DNA from 2 places in the Streptomyces sp. NPDC107500 genome. Region 1 is predicted to be linked to the other one. Evidence: riboswitches for the same ligand, from Rfam matches in the RefSeq annotation. Region 1 holds a riboswitch; the other holds the start of a gene.

Region 1 (4,206 bases):
AAGGGCCTCTTCGCGCAGATGGTGGTGGTGCCGCTGCTGCAACGGCACCGGATCCTCACCCAGGTCTCCGGCGACCACCTGGAGGTGATCAAACTGATCCCGCCCCTGATCATCGACACCGCGGACGTGGACCGGTTCGTCGACGCCTTCACCGAGGTGATGGACGACGCGCACAATGGCGGCGGTCTGATGTGGGACTTCGGCAAGACGCTGGTCAAGCAGGCGGTGGCGCACCGCTGAGTCCGTCGGTGGCCGCCCGGCGCCGGAGCAGCCCTGAGGCTTTGCCTCAGAGGCCGCTCCGAAGCTTTGCCTCAGAGGCAAGAAATTTGCCCGAAGGGCAAGATTCGGGCTGAATGGAGCCATGAGCATGAGCTCCTCCGAGACCGGACCGGCCGACGGCGCGGTCGCCGCCGTCGCGCCCCAGCTGCGTGAGCTGCGGCGGCGGGCCGCCCTGACCCTGGAGGCGGCGGCCCGCGCGGCCGGGCTGTCGCCCGCCCACCTCTCCCGCCTGGAGACCGGGCAGCGCCAGCCCTCGCTGCCGATGCTGCTCGCCCTCGCCCGCGTCTACGGTACGACCGTCGCCGGGCTGCTGGGGGAGGCGCCCGCGGACCCGGACGCGGTGATCCGCGCCGCCGAGATGGAGCCCACGGCCGCGGGCGGCTGGACGTACCGGCGGGCGGGAGCGCCGGGCCGGGGCATGCAGGCCCTGCGCGTCGAGGTGCCGTACGGCTCCCAGGGCGACATCGTGCGGGTGCACCCCGGCGAGGAGTGGCTGCACGTGCTCAGGGGCCGCCTGCGGCTGCGCCTCGGGGACACCGAGCACCGGCTCGGGGTGGGGGACGGCGCCCACTTCGACTCGCTGACCCCGCACCGCATCGCCGCACAGGACCCCGAAGGGGTCGAGCTGCTCTTCGTCCACACCCTGCTGCAGAGCCCGACGGCCGCGCTGTGCCTCGGCCCGACGACCCCCGGGGAGATGCCGTGAGTTCCATGGAGGAGAAGTTCCCGCGTGCCCTGTGGGTCCGGCTGCTCATCTACATCGCCCTGGGCCACGTCTTCGGCGGCTTCCTCTACCTGCTCTTCGAGGTGGGCGCGAGCCGCTAGCGGTCGTGCGGGTCGGTGCGGTACCGGATCAGTCCAGCATCCGCTCGCGCAGCCGCTCCCGGGTCGCCGGGGTCAGGTGCAGGCCCTGCTCCAGGTAGGCGTCGACGCCGCCCCAGGTCTCCTCGACGGTGTCCAGGGCGGCCGCCAGATACTCGGCGCGGGCGTCGAACAGGGGGCTGAGCAGCTCCATGACCTCGGGGGAGTAGGCCGAGGCGGCGGAGCTGCCGCGGCGCACCTTGTAGCGGCGGTGCGTGGCGTTCGACTTGAGGTAGTCGTCGAGGACGGCATCGCGCTCGACGCCGAGCGCGAGCAGCGTGACCGCGATCGACAGGCCCGCGCGGTCCTTGCCGGCCGCGCAGTGCATCAGGGCGGGGACGCTGTCCTCGGCGAGCGCGTGCAGCACCCGGGAGTGCTCCGCCGTGCGCTCCGTGATGATCGTCCGGTAGGACGCGATCATGCGCTGGGCGCCCTTGCCGTCGGCCAGGATCGCGTGCAGCTGGTCGAGGTCGCCGTCGCGGACCATCTTCCAGAACTCGGCGCCGTCGGCCGGGTCGCTCAGCGGCAGGTTCACATTGCGCACGCCCGGCAGCTCGACGTCGGGGCCTTCCAGCTTCTGGTCCGCCGCGTTGCGGAAGTCGAAGATGGTGTGCAGGCCGAGGGTGGCCAGGAAGGCGGCGTCCTCCCCGGTGGCGTGCGCCAGGTGCCCGCTGCGGAACAGCACGCCCTGCCGCACCCGTCGCCCGTCCGCGGCCGGCAGTCCGCCGACGTCCCGGAAGTTGCGCACACCGGTCAGCTCGGGTTCGGTCGACGGGACCTGCTGCGTCACGGGGACTCCTCCCACTCCGCCCCGCCGACGCTGCTCGGCGGCGGGCTCGCCTCGACGATACGGCATCCCCTGTATGCGCCAAGGACTTGTCCACAGGGCGTTAAGGGTTACCTCGGGCTTTCTGTCCGAATTGACGCCTTGATTCCAACTGGCGCTGAAATGCGAATAGGTGGAGAAGTGGCGCGTGAGCAGCGTCATATCCGTAACCGTGCGTCGTCCGTCATGTCCACGTAATCAAGCCGGTTTGCAAGGACGTTCACTCGGAATGCCATTCCCCGAATCGACGGAGTGTGACCGGATATTCCCGTAAAGGATCAATCGGAACACCTTCCGGTGGAACTCTTCGCTTGTCCGGGTGCGTCTTGGTCGCTTACGTTCACCACCGATCCGGACGGACGCCTAATCCTGCCGCCGACCGGAGCCCACTCTCATCCACCACCCGTACCCGGCAGGAGCGGGGGACCCACAGGTACGAATGCCTGTTCCGGTTCCCGGAACGGCTTGGGGTGAAGCCGCGTTTCGGCGCGGCCGGGCATCTCCAGCCCGAACCCGACAGCTCACCTCGCAGGCGCCGGAGAGGAATTCGCCATGCCCGCGAAGGGTAAGCACCGCCGTACCAGGGCCATGCGCCTGACCCGCGCCATCGCCGTCGCCGGAACCGGTGGCGCCGCGCTCGCGCTCCCGCTGATCGGGGCCGCCGGCGCCAACGCCGCCCCCGCGCACTCCGTTTCCGAGCAGTCCGTGCAGTCCGTCGCGGCGACGGCGAAGAAGGCCGCCGCGAGTGGCGCCGAGAAGAACTCGGACGCGCGGACCTACACCGTCAAGAGCGGCGACTACCTTTCCCGGATCGCCGACGACCAGAACGTCGACGGCGGCTGGAAGAAGCTGTACGAGGACAACCGCGAGGCCATCGGTTCGGACCCGTCGCTGATCCACCCCGGCCTGAAGCTCTCGGTCGGCGCCAAGGCCGCCCAGTCGGAGAAGCCGGCCGCGGAGAAGCCCGCCGCGGAGAAGCCCGCCGAGGCGGAGAAGCCCGCCGCCAAGCCGGCCGAGAAGTCCACGGACGCCGAGAAGGCCTCCACCTCGGACGCCGGCACCAGCAGCGGCTACACCTCCCCCGTCGCGGGCGCCACCGTCGGTACCCCGTACCACCAGTCCGGCAGCATGTGGTCCAGCGGCTACCACACCGGCACCGACTTCGTCGTCCCGACCGGCACCCCGCTCAAGGCCGTCGGCGCGGGCACCGTCGTCTCCGCCGGCCCCGGCGGCGCGTACGGCAACCAGGTCGTCATCCAGCTCGCCGACGGCCACTACGCCCAGTACGCCCACCTCTCCTCCCTCTCCGTCTCCGCCGGCCAGTCGGTGACGGCGGGTCAGCAGGTCGGCCTCTCGGGTGCCACCGGCAACGTGACCGGTCCGCACCTGCACTTCGAGATCCGCACCACGCCGGACTACGGGTCGGACATCGACCCGGTCGCGTTCCTGCGCTCGCACGGCGTCTCTCTCTGACGCACGGCAAGGGCGCAGTCCCCATGCCACCGAAGGCCGGACCCCGATCCCCGGGTCCGGCCTTCGGTGTATTCCGCAATTGACCAAGCCTTTAGGAGTGGCCTTTCTCACCGACCGTCAACCCCTTCCTACGGTCGCGTAGGTCACATTCCAAGGTGAATCATGGCTCGATGTGGCAGACGATTCGAAGAATGACAGCAGAGCAGTGATCGGGTCGTACGTGGCGCTGGGGGACAGCTTCACCGAGGGCGTCGGCGACCGCGGCCCCGACGGGGCGTTCGTCGGCTGGGCCGACCGATTCGCCGTACTGCTCGCGGACCGGCGCCCCGAGGGCGACTTCACCTACGCGAACCTCGCCGTGCGCGGCAGGCTGCTCGACCAGATCGCGGCCGAACAGGTCCCCCGGGTCGCCGGACTCGCACCGGACCTCGTCTCGTTCGCGGCCGGCGGCAACGACATCCTCCGGCCCGGCACCGACCCCGACGAAGTGGCCGAGCGGTTCGAGCGGGCGGTGGCCGCGCTGGCCGAAGCGGCCGGCACCGTCCTCGTGACGACCGGTTTCGACACCCGCGGCGTGCCCGTGCTCAAGCACCTGCGCGGCAAGATCGCCACGTACAACGGGCACGTCCGCGCCATCGCCGACCGGTACGGCTGCCCGGTGCTCGACCTCTGGTCGCTCCGCAGCGTCCAGGACCGCAGGGCGTGGGACGCCGACCGCCTGCACCTGTCCCCGGAGGGTCACACACGGGTGGCGCTGCGCGCCGGAC
Region 2 (4,206 bases), on a different contig from region 1:
TCTCCGGCCGCTCCGCGCCGTCGGACGTGGAGTGGTAGACCTCGTTGGACTTGCTGTCGTAGCCCCAGACGTCCTTGCCGTCGTGGATGAGGCTGTACTCGGCGGCGTCCTCCAGCAGGGACACCTTCTGCCGGTCGGGGCCGTCGGCCGCGACGCGCAGGGTGTGGGAGCCGGAGACCAGCTGGGTGAGCTTGGCCGAGGGGTCGGCGGACGAGCCGCCGTCCTTGCCGTCCCCGCCCGGATCGCCGGACATTCCGGACATCAGGCCGCTCTCCAGGCCGCCGAGGTCCGGCAGGCCCAGGTCGGTGCTGATCCGGACGGTGCCGGAGAGCTGCTGGACGTCCGACTCGGCGATCTTCTGGACGAGCTCCTCCGCCGTGACCTTCGGCAGGTCGGGGTCCCCGGAGTCGGCGAGAGCGGGGACCAGCCCGATCGTCGCGGCCGCCACTCCCACCACCGCGACCGGGACGACGTACCGCGCGGCCTTGCGCCGTCGGGTGCTCAGCTCCTCGCCCGCCCCGGGGGTCGTGTTGTCGTCGGAATCGATCGGTGCCATCTGTGCCCTACCTCCGTCGTCGGCGGCGGCTGTCTCGCGACCTCGCACTCGTTCACCCGTGAGCCGCCATTCTCACCCGAATCGGTGAGGATTGGTGTTTCCGTGGTGTCCATCTGACCAAATCACCGGAGCGCAATCGTCAGACCGCGGGCTCAACTCCACGTACTCCTGCGGGATGACACCAACGGGCGGTTCCTCCCCCGCCCCGTAGGGGACGGGTACGCCGCCCGCCGGCGGAGGGCACCCGCCCGTGGCGCCGCGCACGGGCGGGGCGGGGTTCAGCCGGCCCGGTGCACCACGGCGTCGCACAGTTCCACCAGCGCGGCCTTCGCCTCGCACTCCCGCAGCGGAGCCAGGGCCGCGCGGGCTTCCCTGGCGTAGCAGACGGTGTCCCGCCGGGCGTGCTCCAGCGCGGGGTGGGCGCGCAGCAGGCGCAGCGCCTCGGCGTGCCGGGCGTCGTCGCTCAGGTCGGAGTCGAGCAGCTCGCTCAGCGCGACGTCCTCGGCGAGGCCCAGCCTGGCCGCGCGCTCGCGCAGCCGGAGCACCGGCAGGGTGGGAATGCCCTCGCGCAGGTCCGTGCCGGGCGTCTTGCCCGACTCGTGGGAGTCGGAGGCGATGTCCAGGACGTCGTCCGCGAGCTGGAAGGCGACGCCGAGCCGCTCGCCGTACTGGGTCAGTACGTCCACCACCGTCTCGTCGGCGCCGGACATCATCGCGCCGAACCGGCAGGAGACGGCCACCAGCGAGCCGGTCTTGCCGCCCAGCACGTCGAGGTAGTGGTCGACGGGGTCCCGGCCGTCCTGCGGGCCGGCCGTCTCCAGGATCTGGCCGGTGACCAGCCGCTCGAACGCGAGGGCCTGCACGCGGACCGCCTCGGGCCCGAGGTCGGCGAGGATCTGGGAGGCGCGGGCGAACAGGAAGTCGCCGGTCAGGACCGCGACCGAGTTGTCCCAGCGGACATTGGCGCTGGCGACCCCGCGCCGCACGGCGGCCTCGTCCATCACGTCGTCGTGGTACAGCGTGGCCAGGTGGGTCAGCTCCACCACCACGGCCGAGGGCACGATCCCGGGGGCATAGGGGTCGCCGAACTGGGCCGAGAGCATCACGAGGAGCGGGCGGAACCGCTTGCCGCCGGCCCGTACCAGGTGCTGGGCGGCCTCCGTGATGAAGGGCACCTCGCTTTTGGTTGCCTCAAGCAACCCTTCCTCGACCGCGACCAATCCGGCCTGGACATCGGCTTCCAGAGCCTGGTCCCGCACGCTCAGCCCGAACGGCCCGACGACGGTCACGAGGGGTCTCCTGTCTGCTGGTGCCCACTGGCGATTACCTGGTTTGTCGATAGGTCGCTGCCACCACTCGAGTCAGCGTATCCGGTCACCTTTCGATCACCGCTAGCGCCCACCGTTACAGGCCGGGCGGTATCGGATCATGAGCGGTATGTTTTTGATCGGTCGATATGACCACATATTGCCCGATACCAATATCGCCTCCCCGGCCCCGAACGGATGCCCGCCCGGCAGCCGAAAACACCGGACGGGCGAAGCGCACCGCATCGAGGGCCGGTTGGGACATAGTTGGGACTAATGCCCGTTTTGCCGCGCTTGTTGAGGCCCGTGAGTTGGCTCACTTGGGAGCCCCCTCGGGCAACCTCGCCGCAACCTGTGCCCTCCCTTTGCGCCGCAAGCCAGTTGAGGCTTGGCAACCGCAAAGGATCAAGAGCCCCAAACGCCTCAGACCAAGGTCAACAGGACGTTGGGTGATTCCTGCACTTGTTTCGGACATGTGCTCTCGCATACGTTCCCGGCCTGTCGGGCGGACGCCGAATCCTGCCATCGCCCGCACACACAGTCATCCACTCAACTCACTCGCCGGCAGGAGCGGGGGACCCAGGTAAGTCGCCGCACCGGTCACCACCGGAGCGGCTCGGGGTGAAGCCGTACCCGTCAGGGCGCGGCCGGGCACCTCCCCGCCCGAACCCGACAGCTCACCTCGCAGGCGTCAGGAGAGGGACACAGATGTCTGCCAACGGTCAGAACCGTCACGCCCGGACCACCCGCATCGCCCGCAGGCTCGCCGTGGCCGGCACCGGTGTCGCGGTGCTCGCCCTGCCGCTCATCGGCGCCACCGGCGCGTCCGCGGCCACCCCGGCCGCCACCAAGACGGCCGCCACGGCGGCGACCACGTACCCGGACAACCTCGACGGCTGGATCCGCGAGTCGCTCGACGTCATGGCGCAGCACGGCATCCCCGGCTCGTACGAGGGCATTCACCGCAACATCATGCGGGAGTCGTCCGGCAACCCGCTCGCCATCAACAACTGGGACATCAACGCCATCAACGGCACCCCGTCCAAGGGTCTGCTCCAGGTGATCGACCCGACCTTCCAGGCGTACCACGTCGAGGGCACTTCCTGGGACCCGTACGACCCGGTCGCCAACATCACCGCCGCCTGCAACTACGCGGCCGACCGGTACGGCTCGATGGACAACGTCTTCGGCGCCTACTGAGCCGCACCGGGACGTTCAGAAGACCCGTTCGAGGACGACGGCCACGCCGTCGTCCTCGTTCGTCGTCGTGACCTCGTCGGCCACCGCCTTGAGTTCGGGGTGGGCACCGGCCATGGCGACGCCGTGCGCCGCCCAGTCGAACATGGGGATGTCGTTGGGCATGTCGCCGAAGGCGATCGTGTGCCGCCGGCCCACCCCCAGGTGCTCGGCGGCCAGCGCCAGGCCGGTCGCCTTGGTGATGCCGCACGGTTGCAGCTCCACCGTGCCGGGCCCCGACATGGTGACCGTCGCGAGGGAGCCGACCACCGCCCGCGCGGTCGACGCCAACTCGTCGTCGCTCAGGTCGGGGTGGCGCAGCAGCACCTTGCTGATCGGGGTGCGCCACAGCTGGTCGCGCCGCTCCACCCGCACCGCGGGCAGCGTGGGGTGGGGCATCAGGTACCCGGGCTCGATGAGGGTCAGGCCGTCGACGCCGTCCTGGTCGACCGCGGCGTACACCTGGCCCACCTCGGCCTCGATCTTGCCGAGCGCGGTCTCCGCCAGCTCCCGGTCCAGGGTGACCGACCACAGCATCCGGTGCGCGCCGGCGTCGTACACCTGCGCGCCCTGCCCGCACACCGCGAGCCCCGTGCACCCGAGGCGGTCGAGCAGGGGCCGCACCCGGGGTGCCGGGCGCCCCGTCACCACCAGGTGCCGCGCACCCGCCCGGGCCACCCGCGCCAGCGCGGCCAGCGACCGTTCGGAGACGGTGTCGTCGCCGCGGAGCAGCGTGCCGTCGAGATCGGTGGCGACGAGTGAGTATGCGGTGCGGTCCATGATCAGAGAATACGGACGCGACACCCGTCCGACTCACCCGCGACCGGTTCCGAACGAGGACGCGGCGAGTACGTTCGAACGCGCACGACGACGCACGAACATGTCCGAAACCTGGCACATCATCGGCTAAAGCCGGTTAAAGGCCTGTGCACCGGTTGGCAACAACATGGTCTGCTACCTACCCCCCGGGTCGGCCCCCGGGGTACCTTCCTGTTGTCCAGGGGGGACTTGATCGGGGGGTCGGGTTGAACAGCGGACGCGTACGCGTGCTCAGGCCACAGGAGCTGGGCGAGGGGGAACGGCAGCACTGGCGGGACATACGCGCCA

The links. A riboswitch is a leader RNA that binds a small molecule or an ion and turns the genes downstream of it on or off. The one in region 1 is predicted to bind cyclic di-AMP.
Region 2: it holds a riboswitch for cyclic di-AMP, as region 1 does, so the genes downstream of both, ACZ67M_RS15475 (transglycosylase SLT domain-containing protein) here and ACZ67M_RS06560 (M23 family metallopeptidase) in region 1, are expected to answer to the same signal.

What each region holds. Positions count from the first base shown of each region.
Region 1 is NZ_JBVJPF010000002.1:87,074-91,279, reverse strand. It holds gene ACZ67M_RS06580 (aspartate aminotransferase family protein) at 1-240, shown strand, start outside; gene ACZ67M_RS06575 (helix-turn-helix domain-containing protein) at 368-985, shown strand; gene ACZ67M_RS06570 (DUF6126 family protein) at 982-1,104, shown strand; gene ACZ67M_RS06565 (tyrosine-protein phosphatase) at 1,133-1,930, opposite strand; cyclic di-AMP (ydaO/yuaA leader) riboswitch at 2,357-2,516, shown strand; gene ACZ67M_RS06560 (M23 family metallopeptidase) at 2,519-3,439, shown strand; gene ACZ67M_RS06555 (SGNH/GDSL hydrolase family protein) at 3,645-4,206, shown strand, end outside.
Region 2 is NZ_JBVJPF010000003.1:832,219-836,424, forward strand. It holds gene ACZ67M_RS15465 (LolA family protein) at 1-556, opposite strand, end outside; gene ACZ67M_RS15470 (polyprenyl synthetase family protein) at 835-1,845, opposite strand; cyclic di-AMP (ydaO/yuaA leader) riboswitch at 2,413-2,568, shown strand; gene ACZ67M_RS15475 (transglycosylase SLT domain-containing protein) at 2,572-3,063, shown strand; gene ACZ67M_RS15480 (HAD family hydrolase) at 3,079-3,879, opposite strand; gene ACZ67M_RS15485 (GNAT family N-acetyltransferase) at 4,146-4,206, shown strand, end outside.